One region of the uncultured Novosphingobium sp. genome, then DNA from elsewhere that is predicted to be linked to it. Evidence: riboswitches for the same ligand, from Rfam matches in the RefSeq annotation. Region 1 holds a riboswitch; the other holds the start of a gene.
What was found. Region 1 has a riboswitch for cobalamin ahead of cobW (cobalamin biosynthesis protein CobW). Riboswitches for the same ligand answer to the same signal wherever they lie in the genome.

Region 1 (7,989 bases):
GGGCAGCACGACATGCATCGCCAGATCGGGCGGAGAAAGGCCGCGATGGGCACCGGCCCAGGCAGCCTGCGATCCGGTCGCCAGCGCGACCTGGAACACGGGCACGTCCGCTGCGTCGAGGGGGGTATGGCCATCCTCGTCCCGCGCGGAAAAGGCCGTCGCGTTGATGATCGCGGACGGCTGCAGAGCCGCCACCCATCGCCCGATCGCGGCGCGTGCGTGTGGTTCCTTCAACGAGGTGGCGTAAAGCGAAAGAGTGGAAAAGCCGGCTTGCTCCAACTGCTCGTGCAATTGGGTGAACGGAGCCAAGTCGTCTGCGGTGAGGTACGAACGGTAGAACACGATCAGCACTAGCGGGCGATCGCTCGGCCGCACGAAGCGGTTGGGATCGCAGAGGCTCGATGCCGGGTGCCATCCCCCAGCTGGCGGCAAGGCTTGCGCGCTCCCGGCGATGGACACCGCGATTCCCGCCCGCTGCGCCAGCAGGCCCAGCGCGCTACGTGCCGCCTCTGCGCCTCCTGCCTGGCAATGCTCCTGCAATTCGCGAACGACTGAGACCGGCACGGTGGAGGCCGAATCCAGGCGATCGTCCGGCCGCCCGTCGCCGGTCAGCACGGCCAGCGCGATCCCCTTGGCGCGCGCCAGCGCCTCGACTTGGGCGAGGCCGTAGCTCCAGTAAGCCGCGCCGCCGATCAGCCGGATCAGGATCGCCCGGGCACCGGCCAGGGTACGCTCTATATACGTATCGACCGACAAGGGATGCGCCAACGCCGACAGGTTGGCGAGGCGCAGCGTCGGGAAGGCGGGGTCCAGCAGCCGCGCCTCATGCCAACCTTGCGCGAACGCGCCAAGGTCGCTGTCCGAGAAGGACAGGACCGCCAAGTCCGCGGGCGCTTGCCCCAGATCCTGCGGGATGGCGGTTTCCTCCATCCCGTGCACTTCGCGGAAGATGACGTGCATCGCCTGGGGCTTCAGCCCGCCAGAGCTTCTCGGATCGCGATGGGATCGACATGCGCCCGCTCGGCGATGGCGACCAGCGTCGTCTCGCGGCGCTCGCCCGGCTTCCAGGCGCGATCGTATTGATGCCGCACGCGTGATCCCACCGCCTGGATCAACAGGCGCATCGGCTTGCCCGTCACCGCGACATAGCCCTTCACCCGCAGAACATGCTGTTCGCGCGCGAGGGCTTCGATGCGCACGACCAGATCGTCGGGATCGGCGATCTCACCAAGCGTCACCACGGTGCTGTCGAAATCGTCATGCTCATGATCGTCCTCGCCATCATGGTGAGAAGGCCGCGCGGCCACATCGTTCTCCGCCGCCGCTTCCAGCCCCAGGATGACGCGAGGGTCGACCACGCCGTCGGTCAGTTCCACCACCGGCACCACGCGGGGCGATTCGGCGGCGATGATCGCGCGCGCGGCGGCTATGCCTTGCGGCCCTGCCAGGTCCGCCTTGGTCAGCAACACCATGTCGGCGCAGGCCAGCTGGTCCTCGAACACTTCGGACAGCGGCGTTTCATGATCGATGCTGGGATCGGCCTGGCGCTGTGCGTCCACCGCCGCCAGATCGGGCGCGAAGCGGCCCGCCGCCACGGCCTCGGCATCGGCAAGGGCGAGCACGCCGTCCACCGTGATGCGGCTGCGGATCGCAGGCCATTCGAACGCTTTTAACAGCGGCTTGGGCAAGGCCAGGCCGCTCGTCTCGATCAGGATGTGATCGGGGCGCGGCTCCAGCGTCAGCAGCCGCTCTACCGTGGGGATGAAATCATCGGCGACGGTGCAGCAGATGCAGCCGTTCGCCAGCTCCACGATGTTCTCCGCCGGGCAATCGGGGATCGCGCAGCTTTGCAGGATGTCGCCATCGACGCCCAGCGTGCCGAATTCGTTCACCACCACTGCCAGCCGCCGCCCGCCGGCGTTGCGGATCAGGTGGCTGATCAGCGTCGTCTTGCCCGCCCCTAGAAAGCCGGTGACGATGGTGACAGGCACCTTGGACAGATCGGACATGCGCTTTTCCCTTCCGTGCCGCACAGGGCGGCGAGCCAACAAAAGGTGACGGGGAGGGGCTCTGGACGAGCACGCGCCAGACGCAGGCGCCGTTGCGCCCACGCAGATGCGCAGCACCCGTGCAGCCCCAGCCGCACCGCTTTCGTCGCTCAGACGGAAAGAATAAACCGTGCCGAGACCATCCCCTGGACCAAGGCAAGAGCGACCGGAGCGCCGGCAGGTCTCCTGGCTCGCGGGTCACAGCTTGATGCACGGCCTTCCCAGATCGCGCGGTCGCGCGGTCCAGTGGCTGCCTCCGGTCAAAGGAGGCGAGTGCATCGCGCTATCCGCTCACAGTTGCAGGGACAGCCGCGGAATGGGAGGAGCAAATCCTCCGCACCGCATTCCCGATTAAGCCCGTTGCCGGGCACCGGCGCGATCTATGTCGAAGAATGGACGACAGCCCACCCTTCGGCTGCGCGCTCTAGCCCAAGGCGATCGCGCGGGGAAGGTGTGATCTGTTCGTTGAAAAATTTGGTCGGGACGAGAGGATTCGAACCTCCGACCCCCACACCCCCAGTGTGATGCGCTACCAGGCTGCGCTACGTCCCGACCGGAGGCGCGCCTATAGGCAAGGCTTTGCAGGAGTGCAAGCGTCTCGCGACTGGCGGTGGAACGAAAGCGGGCGCGCGTTGCCAGTGCCTTGGGATGCTGCTAACCGCGCGCGCTGATCTTGCCGTAATGCGGCGGCCCGGCATCCTTTGCCGGTCACGCGTTCGGGCCACAGTACAAGAAGGCGTTTCGCAGCCCATGCACACTTCCATCCTCTCGCTCCTTGCCGCTGGCGCCGGAGCCGGCGCCACTCCCCCGGCTTGGCTTAGCTATCTGCCGTTCGTGGCGATGGGCCTGATCTTCTGGTTCCTGATCATGCGCCCGCAGATGAAGCAGCAGAAAGAGCAGCGCTCCAAGCTGGAGGCGATCAAGAAGGGCGATGAAGTGCTGACCGGCGGGGGCCTGATCGGCCGCGTCATCAGCGTGGACGAGAATTACGTGAATGTGGAAATCGCGCAGGGCGTCCGGGTGAAGGCGGTCAAGTCCACCATCGCCGACGTCATCCCGCCCGCCGGCTCCAAGCCCGCGAACGACTGAGCGAAGGCGCGCCACCGATGCTCGATTTCCCGAAATGGAAGAAGGCCTGGTACTGGTTCATCGCGGGTGTCGCGATGCTGGCCTCGCTGCCGTCGATCTTTGCGATTTCCGGGCTGAACTGGCCCGCCTCGCTGCCCAGCCCGCGTGTTCACCTGGGTCTTGACCTTGCCGGTGGCAGCCACATCCTGCTTGAAGCCGATAAGCGCCAGGTGGCGCAGCAGCGGCTTGAGACGATGGAAGAACAGGTCCGCACCAAGCTGAAAGCGGCTGAGCCTGCGATCGAGGTCGGCGATATTTCCAGCCAGGGCGGCCGCTTGTCGTTCATGGTGAAGAACCCCGGCCAGGTGGACAGCGCGCGTGAAGCGATCCAGCCGCTCACCACCGGCGCGGGTCTTACCGGCCAGCGTGACTGGGACATCCAGGTGGTGGACGGCTCGCGCTTCGTGCTGACGCCGACCCAGCAGGGGATCGACCAGGCCGTCACCAACGCCATGGATACCGCGGTCGAAGTGGTCCGCAAGCGCATCGACGCGCTCGGCACGCGCGAGCCGACGATCCTGCGCTCGGGCGATCAGCGCATCGTCGTCCAGGTTCCGGGGTTGCAGGATCCCAACCAGCTCAAGCAGCTGCTGGGCCAGACCGCCAAGTTGGAATTCAAGCTGGTCGATGTCACCGCCCAGCCGGACGATATCGCCAAGGGCATCGCGCCCGCCGGGTCAGAGATTCTGCCTTATGCCGACCCCAAGGAGGGCCGCGGTTCGCCCGGGCTCGCCGTGCGTCGTCTTGGCGGCATCAAGGGCGATCAGCTGACCGACGCGCGACAGGCGTTCGATCCCAAGAGCAATGCGCCCGTCGTCTCGATCACGTTCAACACGGCCGGCGGCGCGAAGTTCGCGCAGCTGACCACTGAGAACGTCAACAAGCCGTTCGCCATCGTCCTCGATGACAAGATCCTGTCCGCTCCCAACATCAACGAGCCGATCCTGGGCGGTAGCGCCCAGATTTCCGGTAGCTTCAGCGTGCAGGAAGCCACCCAGCTCGCCATCGCCTTGCGGTCCGGCGCTTTGCCGGTCGATCTCAAGGTGGTCGAGGAGCGGACCGTCGGGCCGGACCTTGGCGCCGATTCGATCCACAAGGGCGCGATCGCCATGGCGGTCGGCACAGGCCTGCTGATGATCTTCATGGTGCTGACCTATGGGCGTTTCGGCGTCTACACCTGCGTTGCGCTGATCATTAACGTGCTGATGATCCTGGGCGTCATGGCGGTTTTCGGAACGACCCTGACTCTGCCGGGCATCGCCGGTTTCGTGCTGACGATCGGTGCGGCGGTGGATGCCAACGTGCTGATCAACGAACGTATCCGCGAGGAACGGGCGAGGGGGCGGCGTGTCGTCGCCTCGGTGGAGCATGGCTACAAGGAGGCGAGCCGCGCCATCTTCGATGCCAACATCACCAACTCGATCGCTGCCGTCATGATGTTCGCCTTCGGCAGTGGGCCGGTACGCGGCTTCGCGGTGGTGCTGATGATCGGCATCGTCACTTCGGTGTTCACCGCAGTCACGTTAACGCGGATGTGGGTGGCCGGATGGCTGCATCGCGCTCGCCCCAACGACCTCGTGCTTTGAGGGAATGACCTCGTGAAACTGCTCAAGCTCATCCCTGACAACACCAACATCCACTTCCTGAAGTGGACGTGGCCGTTCTTCATCACCAACCTGCTGGCGATGGCGGCGTCGATCGTGCTGTTGTTTACCCACGGCCTTAACCTGGGCGTGGACTTCATCGGCGGCCAGATGATCCGCGTCACCTTCGAACGCAGCGCCGCCGCTCCGGTATCGGAGCTTCGCGAAAGCGTCGGCGCGCTCGGCTTCGGTGAACCGACGATTCAGACCTTCGGCAAGCCCAACGAAGTGACCGTTCGCATGCGCCTGCCCGATGGCTCCGAGGGCCATCCGGAGCTAGCCGAGGCGATGGCGCAGAAGATCATCGGCACGATCCGCCAGAACCACGCGGACGCCCGGATCGACGGCGTGGACTCGGTCTCCGGCAAGGTTTCCGGCGAGTTGTTCCGCACCGGCATGCTGGCGCTCGGCCTCGCGATGCTGGGCATCACGATCTACATCTGGGTACGGTTCGAATGGCAATTCGCCGTCGGCGCCTTGTTCGCCCTGGTGCAGGACATCCTGCTGACCATTGGCATGTTCGCCCTGACCCAGATGGAGTTCGACCTGAACATCGTCGCCGCGCTGCTGACGCTGCTGGGCTACTCGCTGAACGACAAGATCGTCGTCTATGACCGCATTCGCGAGAATTTGAAGAAGTTCCGCAAGATGCCGTTGCCAGAGCTGCTCGATTTGTCAGTGAACGAGACGCTGTCACGCACGATCGTCACCTCTACCTCGGTGCTGATCACGCTGTTCGCGTTGCTGCTGCTGGGTCCGGAGGTTATCTTCGGCTTCACCGCCGCAATCGCGCTGGGTATCTTCATCGGTACCTACAGCTCGATCTTCATGTCTGCGCCGTTCCTGATCTGGCTGCGGGTCAATTCCGATAGCTTCGTCTCGACCGAGACCTCCCTTGACCGGCAGGAGCGCCTTGCTCGAGAGCGGGGGGCCTGACATTCAGAACCCTCCGTCGTTGCCGCTTCGGTGGGAACGACGAGCGGGACTGAAGCGGAATCTAGCGTGCTTCCTTCTCGAGAATGTCGTTCCAGAACGCCACAAGGTTCTGCGCATTCTCACCCCAGCTGAACTTGGCGACGTTCGCGGCCACCTCTGATTGGCTCGGCGGATCGTTGAGGATATCCGTCACTGCCGCGGCGATGGCCGCAGGCTCTCGCGCGACGATCCGGCCGGCGGAACGATCCGGCACGATCTCCCGCGCGCCGCCGATATCCGGCACGACGATCGGCGTGCCGCAGGCCAGGGCCTCTACCCAGACATTGGCCAAGCCTTCGCTGGCGGAAGGCAGTACCAGCGCATCGGCGGCGCAAAGCAGCGAGGGCAAGGTATCGTGGCCGACCTGGCCCAGGAAATGCACCCGATCTTCCAGGCCCAGCGTTCGCGCAAGCGCCCGCAAGGCTGCCTCATCCTCCCCCGCACCGGCCAGCGCAAGTCGAACGCCCGGTAGCGAACGTAGCGCTTCCATCGCCAGGCGCTGCCCCTTGCGGGGGATCAGGGCCCCGGGCGTCACCAGCAGAGGGCCATCCTCAGGTACATTCACGCCGGGGAGCGCTGACACCAAGGCTCTTGCCGCCTTGCGTTCAACGGGATGGAACCGCTCGCGATCGAGGCCGGTGTAATGCACCGCGATCCGATCCTGCGGCATGCCAAGCGCCACCATATCGTCACGCAAGGCGCGGCTGACGGCCAGCATCCCGGCGGACTGGTGCGCCGCGGACAGCATTTGTGAGACGGCTTTGGGCCTGCTGCCCCAATAGTGAATGTCGGCGCCACGCGCCTTGATCGTCAAAGGCAAGCCGAGAGCGCGCGCGACGATCGCCGCGGCCGGTCCATCCGGGACAAAGAACTGCGCATCCATCAGATCGAACGGCTGCTCGGCATGAAGTTGTCGCGCGAGGGGCAGGACGGCCTCGGCGATGCGAGCGGGATTGCTGTCGCCGCCGATCTTGGGAAACAGAGTGAAGCGTGGGTAATGAACGTTGAGGCCCACCACATCGCTGCGCCGTGGAATCGATCGCCAGCGGGCGTAGGGTTGCTTCAGCGAAAGCGGCCAGGGCGGCATTCCGATCGGGCTGACCATGGTGAGGTCAACGTCGCCCCGGGCGACGATCGCGCGCATCTGGTTGCCCACGAAAATCCCGAAGCCCGGCCGCACCGGATTGGGAAACAGCGTCGCGATGGAGAGGACGCGCATCGCCTAAAGCTTGCGCACCAGCATCTCGGCGACCGCGATCCAGATGGGCTCAGACACATCGACCTGCTTTTGCCCACCGCCGGGCGGAAGCAGGGAGACGCGATTATCGGCGTGGCCGATCAGCCGACCGAACGCGAAACGCCCGCCAGGCAGGGGTGCCAGGACATCCCGGTTGAGGATCGCGGCGGCGTTGTCCAGCGGCCATTCCCGCAGCCACACTTGATCGCCGCTCCGATAATCACCCGCCGCATCCTCGATCGCCAAGACCCGTAGCGCGCCATCCCCAGCGATCGCAGTGGGCAGTACGGCGTCGGTTTGCCGGTGCGGGGCGTCGACGCCCTTGGCGGTGAGGACTGCCGTGATCGTCGGCTCTTCGGCGCTCTCGCTCCGCAGCAGAACCTCAGGTTCAACCTGAAGTGCGGCGGCTATCCGGTTCATCCAGATCAATGACAGATTGCGCATGCCGGTTTCAAGCCGGCCGATCGTCTGCGCGGTCGTGGGAGGATCACAGGCCGCCGCTACTTGCGCGAGGGTCCAACCTTTTTGCGCGCGGATGTCACGGATGCGGTTGATCATGTCGCAAAGTCCTCCAGCCATCGACGATAGGCCAAGCGCGCTCTTCACCATCGCAAAGGCTCTGGCAAGGGGACGCGGTCGGCAGTTTCCCTGGTCAGCGAAACGCCGGTATCTAGCCTTCGACCAGCGCCGCCAATTCCAACCAGCGCTCCTCCGCCGCATCCTTTTCGGAACGGGCCTTGGCGATCGCGTCGCTCAGGCTGGCGAACTTGGCGGGATCGCGCGTGTAGAGTGCCGGGTCCGCCATCGCCGCCTCATCGCGGGCGATCGCCGCGTCCAGATCCTCGATCCGCTGGGGCAGCAGTTCGTAGTCCCGCTGGTCCTTGTACGACAATTTGGTGCGGGCGGGCGGGGGCGGTGCGGGTATTGCGGCCGTCTCCTCCTTCGCGCGCGTCGCCTT
Region 2 (7,989 bases), on a different contig from region 1:
GCGGCGTCGCTCTTTATCTGAATGACGTGCCGTTGATGTCAGCGGTCGGTATCACGACGCAGTTCTACGATATAAGCACCGTTGAAGTGCTCAAGGGGCCGCAGGGTACGCAGTTCGGCACCAATACGACGGGTGGTACGATCACGGTCCGTACCAATCTTCCAACCGACAAGGTCGAGGCCTTCGCGAAGGCGGGCTACGGTAACTACAATCGCCGTGATTTCGAGGGCATGATCAACTTGCCCGTCAACGACGTTTTAGCTTTTCGTTTTGCCGGAAACTACATCAAGCGTGATGGATACGTGAAGAACCGGATCGCGGCGGGTGGTGCCCCAAAGGATTTCTCGGACGAGAACCGTTACTCGCTGCGCGGAACGATGTCGCTCAACAGCGGACCGATCGAAACGGCGCTGATCCTGGACTATTTCCAGCGCGATGAATCCCCCACCGCGTTCATCCCCGTCGCATTCCGGCCGAATGCCGGCCAGGGTATCAATCTTGCCAACTTGGGTGCGCTAACGGGCTCGCGCAAATCCATCTTCGTTGGTGCCGATCCTTCAGGCGTGGCGAAGGACCTTTACGGCAAGGCGAAGCTGTTCGGGCTGGAGCATCGTGCTACGATCGAGCTTTCCGATGCCTTTTCCATCCGCAACGTTCTGGGCTATCGCCATGACAAAACGGAAACATCGGAAGAGAGCTCCGGCACGTCCTTCGCTCTGGTGAATGTCCTGAACGACGTGAAGACCTCGCAGTGGACCGACGACATCACGCTGCGGCACAAAGCCCTCGATGGGCGCCTGCGGACGAGCTTGGGTGGATATTTCCTCCTGAACGACAAAAGGCAGGGCCAAAATGCCACCGTGGCGCAGAGCATCTATCTGACGTTCTTCAACGCACCATTGGTGAGCAATGCGCTGAACTTTGAGAAGAAGCAGTTCACATCGAAGGCAGCTTATTTCAACTCTGAGTTCGACATTACCGATACCCTGAATATTTCGGGCGGTGTCCGTTACAACTGGGATCACGTGAAGTCAGAAGGTACGGTCGCTCAGGCGGACGGTGTGCTGCCGCGGTTCGGCAAATTTTTCCGACCCGATGCGCGGACGCCGTGCAACACCGCCGCGTTCCTGGCTTACACGGACCGGGATCTGAATGCTTGCGTCGGCCGACGTAGCAAGAGCTTCCGTGCTCCAAGCTGGACCGTCGCGCTTTCCAACAAGTTCAGCTCGCGCGTTCTGGGTTACGCCAAGATCAGCCATGGCTATCTTGCTGGGGGCGCCAACTTTACAATCCGCGAAGTTCCCTTCTACGAGCCTGAGAAGACCACGATGATCGAGGCCGGCGTAAAGGCGGACTGGTCGCTCGGTGGGCGTCCACTTCGTACCAACGTGGCGTTGTATCGTGGCAAAACCAGCAACAAGCAGATCTTCGTCAATGTTAATTATGACGATCAGTTCTCCGGCTTCGGCGTTATCAATGCCGCCAAGCAAGAGGTCTATGGCGCGGACTTTGAGATGCGGTACTCACCCGTTCAAGGTCTGACCTTCGACGGCAGCTACAATTACATCCATTCCGAGTTCAAGAGCTTCATCATTCCGGGTCTTGGCGGCAACGCGGATGGCCTGACTGGCGCAACACTCGTTCCCAGGAGCGACTTGAGCGGCGCGGTGCCGGCGCAGACGCCGAAGCATCAATTCAACGTGGCCGCCACGTACGAATTGCCGATTGATCCGAGCTCCGGTAAGATCACAACGACTATTTCTGGATATTACTCGAGCAAGATCAAGCAAAACAATCTGTTCGTGGGTTACAACGCCAGCTTTGGCCCTCAATACAATGAAATCAATAGTTACTTCACCGCCAGCGCCTCTTTGAATTGGGAGAACGTTGCAGGATCGCCGATCAGTGCTCAATTCTGGGTCCGGAACCTGTTTGACAAAAACTACATCACCGCGCGGCAGGCTCAGTTCCAGGCCTTCGGGTATGCGACTGCCGTTTATGGAGCGCCCCGCACCTTTGGTGGCAGTGCCTCGATCAAGTTCTGACATATAATTGATCTGATGAAGGTAGGTCTGAAACTCGGGAATGATCCTGAGTTTCGGACCTGCTTTTTTGTATAGAGTAGACCCAATCGTTCCATGAATATCCGCCGTGCCGGAGGCGGACGAGGATAAGCAGGCCGCGTTCTGCAAATGCTTCGCGCTGTATTATAATGTTGGACGCCTGGCCCTACTTCCGCAGGCGCCGGACCCCGATGACGATGCCGCTGATCGCGCCGATCGTGCCCATTGCCAGCCACAAGGCCATCCAGGCGTCCCACAAGGGGCGGCGGGTGATCAGGCCGTTAAAGTCCCACCGGTGAATGCCGTCGAACAGCCAGCGGTATAATCGGCGACGTGCGCTTTGCGTCTCCAGTATCTCGCCGGTTCGGGGACTGATCGTGATCCATGTTTGCGCCGGATCGTCGAAGCGGATGCGCAGGACCGGCAGTTCCACCGTGCCTTTGGCTTTGTACCAATAGGTGTCGGGCTGTGTCAGCCATTCCGTGCGGATGACGCCGGCGTGAGGCAATATTCGGCGCGCCGCCTGCACGAGATGGGCGGGATCGAGTGCTATCGTTTCCAGCGTTCGCGCGTTCAGGACCGACGCCGTCCCACTCGTCCGCGCCAGGACCAGCAGCGGCATGCCGTCCGTCCAGATCAAGCGCGCGCGTTTGACGGTGTCGGCCTCTGGACGCTGGCCGATCGCGCGCCAGTCGATCGGTGGGGCAGAACCTTGGGCGGTGTAGCGGGCGAGGGCGGCGTCGCCCGGACCTTTGTCGGCGAACCATCGGTTGGGATCGACCGAAAGCCACCCGCTGACGATCCATAGCGTCATGGCCGTACCACCGAGGAGCCCGAAGACGTGGTGCCACCACTGCCAGCCCCGATACGGTGAGACGCGGCCGCCCTTGTAGCGGCGGCGGCGCAGGCGGACGCGTAGCACGCCGATCCACATGCCGCTGACCACGCCGACGATACCCGCGCCCGAAGTCCACAGGATGACCTGCCGCCACAGGGGCTGGTCCTGTCGCAGCACCGTCAGGTAAATCCAGTGCGGGACCGCGCCCAGCCAGTTCCAGAAGCGCTCTGTCCTATGGGTGTCGAGCACCACGCTGCCGGTTTTGCCACTCACATAGAGGACGAGCCCGTCGGGCCGATCGAGTGTGACCTTCCACAAGGGGCGATAGCGATCGTAGCTGCCCGCGACGGTCCACTGATCCCGCTCTATCAGACTGGCCGACCGGACGTTTGCGTGCCCGAAAGCCGCCGCCTCGCGCCTGGCTGCGCCGGCATCGGTGGGGGGGAGGGGCAGCCCTTGCGTGGCCGATCGCGTTTGTTCGCCCAGCCACAGCGGCCCGTCGGGGCCCTGTTGCAGCCAAGTATCGGGCGAAGCAGGGCCATGGACATTGGCCCAGTCGACCGGCCGCAACCCTGCCAGCTGTTCCTCCTCGGTAAGTGAGGGGAACGGCACGTACATCATGACCGCGCCCGAAACGAACCACATCGCCAGCAGCAGGCATGTGGCAATGCCGATCCAGCGATGGACCAGATAGAGCCATCGCTTGCCTTTATGCAGCAGCCCGGGCGCCGTCTTCATCAGATCTGGGCTCTGAGCGCCACATCGACGGAGCGTGGGCGACCCAGCAGCCATTGCTGATCCGAATACGTGGTGGCCGCGTAGTCCTTGTCGAGGAGGTTGTAGACCCGCAAGTCGACCGCCAGATCGGGCGTGAAGGCATAGGACAGCCCGGCGTCGACCACGGCGTAACTGGGCACGCGGAACCGGTTGCCGTTATCCGAAAAGCGCCGGCCGACATAGCGAAGTCCGGCTTGTGCGCGCAGCCCGCCCAGGCCTTGCCAGGTTAGCCAGAGGTTTGCGGCCGTCTCCGGCACGTCGGACGGCGTATTGCCCGCAAAGTCCTTACCGCCCGTGATATAGTCGTCAAAGCGCGCCTTCAAGATCGTGCCGTTCGCATCCAGCGCAAAGCCGCCGGGAAGCGAGAAGGCGAGGGCGGCCTCTATGCCCTTGGAGGATTGCTGGCCGATCTGCTCGATCGGGCTGGTCGGCGTGCGCTGCGCCACGAGCCCTTTCTTGACGATGCGATAGGCTGCCAGCGTGGCAGAGCCTTTGCCGTCCAGGAAGCTGGCCTTGATGCCCGCTTCCACCTGATCGCCCTTGGCATTGGTGAAGCTGAACTGCGTGGCGTTGGTAGTGAAAGTGGTCAACGTCCCCAGCGGATCGACGCCGGTGGAGTATTGGCCGTAGAACGACAGGTTCGGTGTCGGCTGATAGACGGCGCCCACCCGCCAGGTGAAGTTTTCGAACTTGCGCTGCCGCGCGCCATTGGGGAAGGCGTTGACTTGCCCGGTGATGTTGCCGCCCGCGTCATAGATGAAGTTGCGCCGCTTCACCCGGTCTTCTTCATAGCGGAAGCCGCCGATGAGCGAGATTTGCTGGCCGATCTTCAACCGGTCTTCGGCAAAGACGCTCCATTCGCTGGTGCGTGTCAGATAGCGGGGGATGCGGTTGGCCTTGCCGTCGAACGTGCCGGGATCGAAGCGGAAGGGGTCGACTTCGTCCGACTGATCCGCAAACGCGAAGTTGTTCCAATAGGTCAGCTTGATCGCGTTGACATCGAAGCCCAGCACCAGATCGTTGGCCAGCCCGCTGCCCAGTTGCGAGCGGATGGTAAGGTTGGCCTGATCGCCCAACTGCTTGTTATCATGGACGATGCCCAGGTTGTCGAAGCGACGGATCTGGCCGGGGGTGCCGGAACCGTTGCCACTGGGGCATTCTCCCGTGGCGCCGATCCAGCAGTAGTTCTCAAGATTGTACCAGCGGCGTTTGCTGCTCAGCCGATACGCGGTGTTGGTGAAGGAAACCGCGTCGCTGATCGCCCATTGTGCCGTTAGCGTCAGGCGATCGTCGCGATAATGCATCTGCGCATCGCGGACGTTGTAGTTGCGGCGCTTGGTGCGCGGGTCCAGGCGGCCGTCGATCAGCGGCGTCCCGAAGTATTGCATCGGCTTGTTGTCACCATAATCGCCGCGCAGGGTCAGGCTGAAGCGATCCGAAGGCACAAAGCGCAGCGCGCCGCCAAGGGACAAGCTTTCACTCCGGCCACGATCGACCCAGCCATCCGAACGGCGGTAGCTGGCGTCCGCGCGGTAGCTCAGCACTTGCCCCAGCGGGCCGCCCGCTCCGGCCGCAAAGTGCATCGTGTTTTGAGAGCCGTAACTGGCTTCCAGGTCCAGTTCGCGCCGGTCGCTGGGCTTCTTGGTGACGACGTTGATCGCCCCGCCCAGCGCACCTTGGCCATAGAGCACCGAGGATGGTCCGCTCAGCACTTCGATCCGCTCCACGTTCCACGGATCGGTGGGAAAGGTGATGGTGCCGGCGGTGGGGAACAGGCGGACGCCATCCACCAACTGCAGGACAGAGCTCTGCCCGGTGAAGCCGCGCACCGACAAGGCGGTGTTGCCATTGCCGGGATTGCCGATCGTGGTGACGCCCGGCGCGCGTGACACGGCTTCGGCAACGGTCAGATCGCCCCGGGCGCGGATCGTGTCACCATCGACGGTGGCGATGCTGGCGGGCAGTTCCAGCGGGGTCAGGCCCAGGCGGCTGCCGGTTTCGGTTGCCACCTTCATGCCCAGGTCCGACCGGCCGATCACCAGGATGTCGGCTGTAACATCGGAGGACTCGTCAGCTTGCGCGGTACCGGCGAAGGCAGCGGACAGCAGGCAGACTCCGGAGGAGAGGAGGTACTTGTTCATCGTAACTGAGGCCCCGTTTCAAGTATGCTCGAGCCCTTCCAGGGCACGGCATTTGGCTGCAAGTTACGAACGGTTGTGCCTGGCGGCGGGCAACGCCCGCGAACCGTTACAGCAACGGGAGACGGACGTGCGAGACGACCGAGGGAAAACCCATCGCTGCGGCTTGGCCGTTCGTTCGCCGCTCAGACGGAGTTCACCGTGCCCGGACCATCCCCTGGGCCCAAGCAAGAGCGACCAAGCACCGGCAGGTCTCCTGGCTCACGGGTCATCGTTTGACGCACGGCCTTCCCAGGCCATGACAGACGCGAACGTCCGGCCCAGTGGCTGCTTCCCTCGATAGCCGAGGGAAGCGATGCGCATCGCACTCACCGCTTACAGTTGCAGGGACAGCCTCGGATTGGATGGGCACGCCATCGTCACCGCGTTCCCTTTTAAGCCTCTCTCAAGGCACCGGCGCGATCATATATGTTCGATCGGGCGGTCAGGCCGTCTCGAATCATTGGTTATCTGTAACAAGCCACAGGTGGTGGCTTGGGATCAGGCGGTTTCGTAAAGGCGTCGTTCCACCAGTCCGCTGCCCTTCAGGCCGCTAAGGGCCTTGGCGGTCGCCAAGACGGCAAGATCGATCACGGGCTCCACCACGATGACGAGCATGTAAGCGCCGCCGAATGTGGCCAGCGATGCCATGTTGGCTGAGGCGAAGCCCTGGCCCCAGCAGACCCAGAACGCGACCCAGCCGACGATGCCGGCCTGATACGTGGTGGAAAGCGCCAGCGCCTGGCCATAGCCGAGCGCCACGTAGGGTGTGCGCGGCGCTATGATCTTGCGGGCCAGCGCGGCCAGGCCGAACAGCGGCACCAGCAGCGTGGTCACGTTCATGCCGTATTGCGCCAGATCGATCGGAGAGAAGAACAGGCCCTGGATCAGCAGCCCCATGGCGAGGCCGACGGCGCTGGGCGCCAGGCCGAGCGTGAGGAACAGGGTCGAGCCCAGGATCAGGTGGACTTCGGATACGCCCACCGGATGGTGCGGCAGGACCTGGAAGAAGCAGAACACCAGCACGGTGGCGATCAGGCTGCGCAGCGCGACGGAGGCGGCTCCGCTCTGCCGCGCGGTGTCCGCCACCTGCTTCAGCGCGTAAGACCCGGCGGCTGCGGCCGTGATGTAGCCGAGCATCATTTTGCCCGGGGGCACAAGGCCCGGTTCGATATGCATAACACGTTTCTCCTGCCGTCCCACCGACGGCCTTGAGTGGCACCGATGCGCCGGAATGGCGCGAATGCAGGGCCGGTCTCCTGGCTTGCGGGTCATCGCTTGGGGCGCACCTTCCCGGAGCTTTGGGCTCCAGTGGCTGGCGAACCGGGGTTCACCATGCGCCTCTCGCTATCCGCTTACAGTCGCGGGGGCGGCTGAGGCTTCAGGCGCGAACGCCCACCTCATTCCCATGTCCCTCGGGCGGTGAAGCCTTTCGGGACGCCTTGCACGGCTGCTTAGAGGGCGACTGGCCGATAGCGTCAAGCAAATTGATGGCGCATCGGGTGGGATTGCCAGCGCCCGCCTCACCTGCGAACGATGCCGCCAACCCGCCCGGAGATTACCGATGAAGACCCCTCGCACCGACGATGAACACAAGGCCAAGATGGCGAAAGTCCAGGTGGCTCAGGCCCGCAAGGTCGCCGCCAAGACGGTGGAGAAGGGGCTGGTGATCGTCCACACCGGCACCGGCAAGGGCAAGACTTCTGCGGCGCTGGGCATGGTGGTGCGCGCGCTGGGCCATGGCATGAAAGTGGGGGTGGTACAGTTCGTGAAGGGCGCGATGTCCACAGGCGAGAAGGCCGTGTTCGATCGCTTCCCCGATCTGATCGAGTTCAAGCCTATGGGGGAGGGTTTCACCTGGGACACGCAGGACCGCAGCCGCGACATCGCCGTGGCGCGTGAAGCCTGGGACGAAGTGAAACGGATGCTGGCCGACCCGTCCTACGCGATGGTGCTGGCGGACGAATTGAACATCGTGCTGCGCTACGATTACCTGCCGCTGGACGAGGTGCTGGCCGCCATTGCTGCCAAACCGGCGATGACGCACTTCATCATCACCGGCCGCAACGCCCCGCAACCCTTGATGGACGCGGCCGACCTCGTGACCGAGATGACGCTGGTAAAGCACCCCTTC

Region 2: another riboswitch for cobalamin. It lies ahead of ACHWRX_RS15200 (TonB-dependent receptor); the one in region 1 lies ahead of cobW (cobalamin biosynthesis protein CobW).

The regions. Positions count from the first base shown of each region.
Region 1 covers NZ_CAXYKL010000032.1:2,093-10,081, reverse strand. Annotated here, with positions in the region: gene cobN (cobaltochelatase subunit CobN) at 1-960, opposite strand, end outside; gene cobW (cobalamin biosynthesis protein CobW) at 972-2,009, opposite strand; cobalamin riboswitch at 2,207-2,438, opposite strand; tRNA gene ACHWRX_RS02060 (tRNA-Pro) at 2,524-2,600, opposite strand; gene yajC (preprotein translocase subunit YajC) at 2,799-3,137, shown strand; gene secD (protein translocase subunit SecD) at 3,155-4,762, shown strand; gene secF (protein translocase subunit SecF) at 4,775-5,755, shown strand; gene ACHWRX_RS02040 (glycosyltransferase) at 5,817-7,013, opposite strand; gene ACHWRX_RS02035 (helix-turn-helix domain-containing protein) at 7,017-7,589, opposite strand; gene ACHWRX_RS02030 (ABC-F family ATP-binding cassette domain-containing protein) at 7,702-7,989, opposite strand, start outside.
Region 2 covers NZ_CAXYKL010000272.1:17,855-25,843, forward strand. Annotated here, with positions in the region: gene ACHWRX_RS15190 (TonB-dependent receptor) at 1-2,045, shown strand, start outside; gene ACHWRX_RS15195 (hypothetical protein) at 2,230-3,639, opposite strand; gene ACHWRX_RS15200 (TonB-dependent receptor) at 3,639-5,819, opposite strand; cobalamin riboswitch at 6,045-6,289, opposite strand; gene ACHWRX_RS15205 (energy-coupling factor ABC transporter permease) at 6,357-7,034, opposite strand; cobalamin riboswitch at 7,087-7,315, opposite strand; gene cobO (cob(I)yrinic acid a,c-diamide adenosyltransferase) at 7,420-7,989, shown strand, end outside.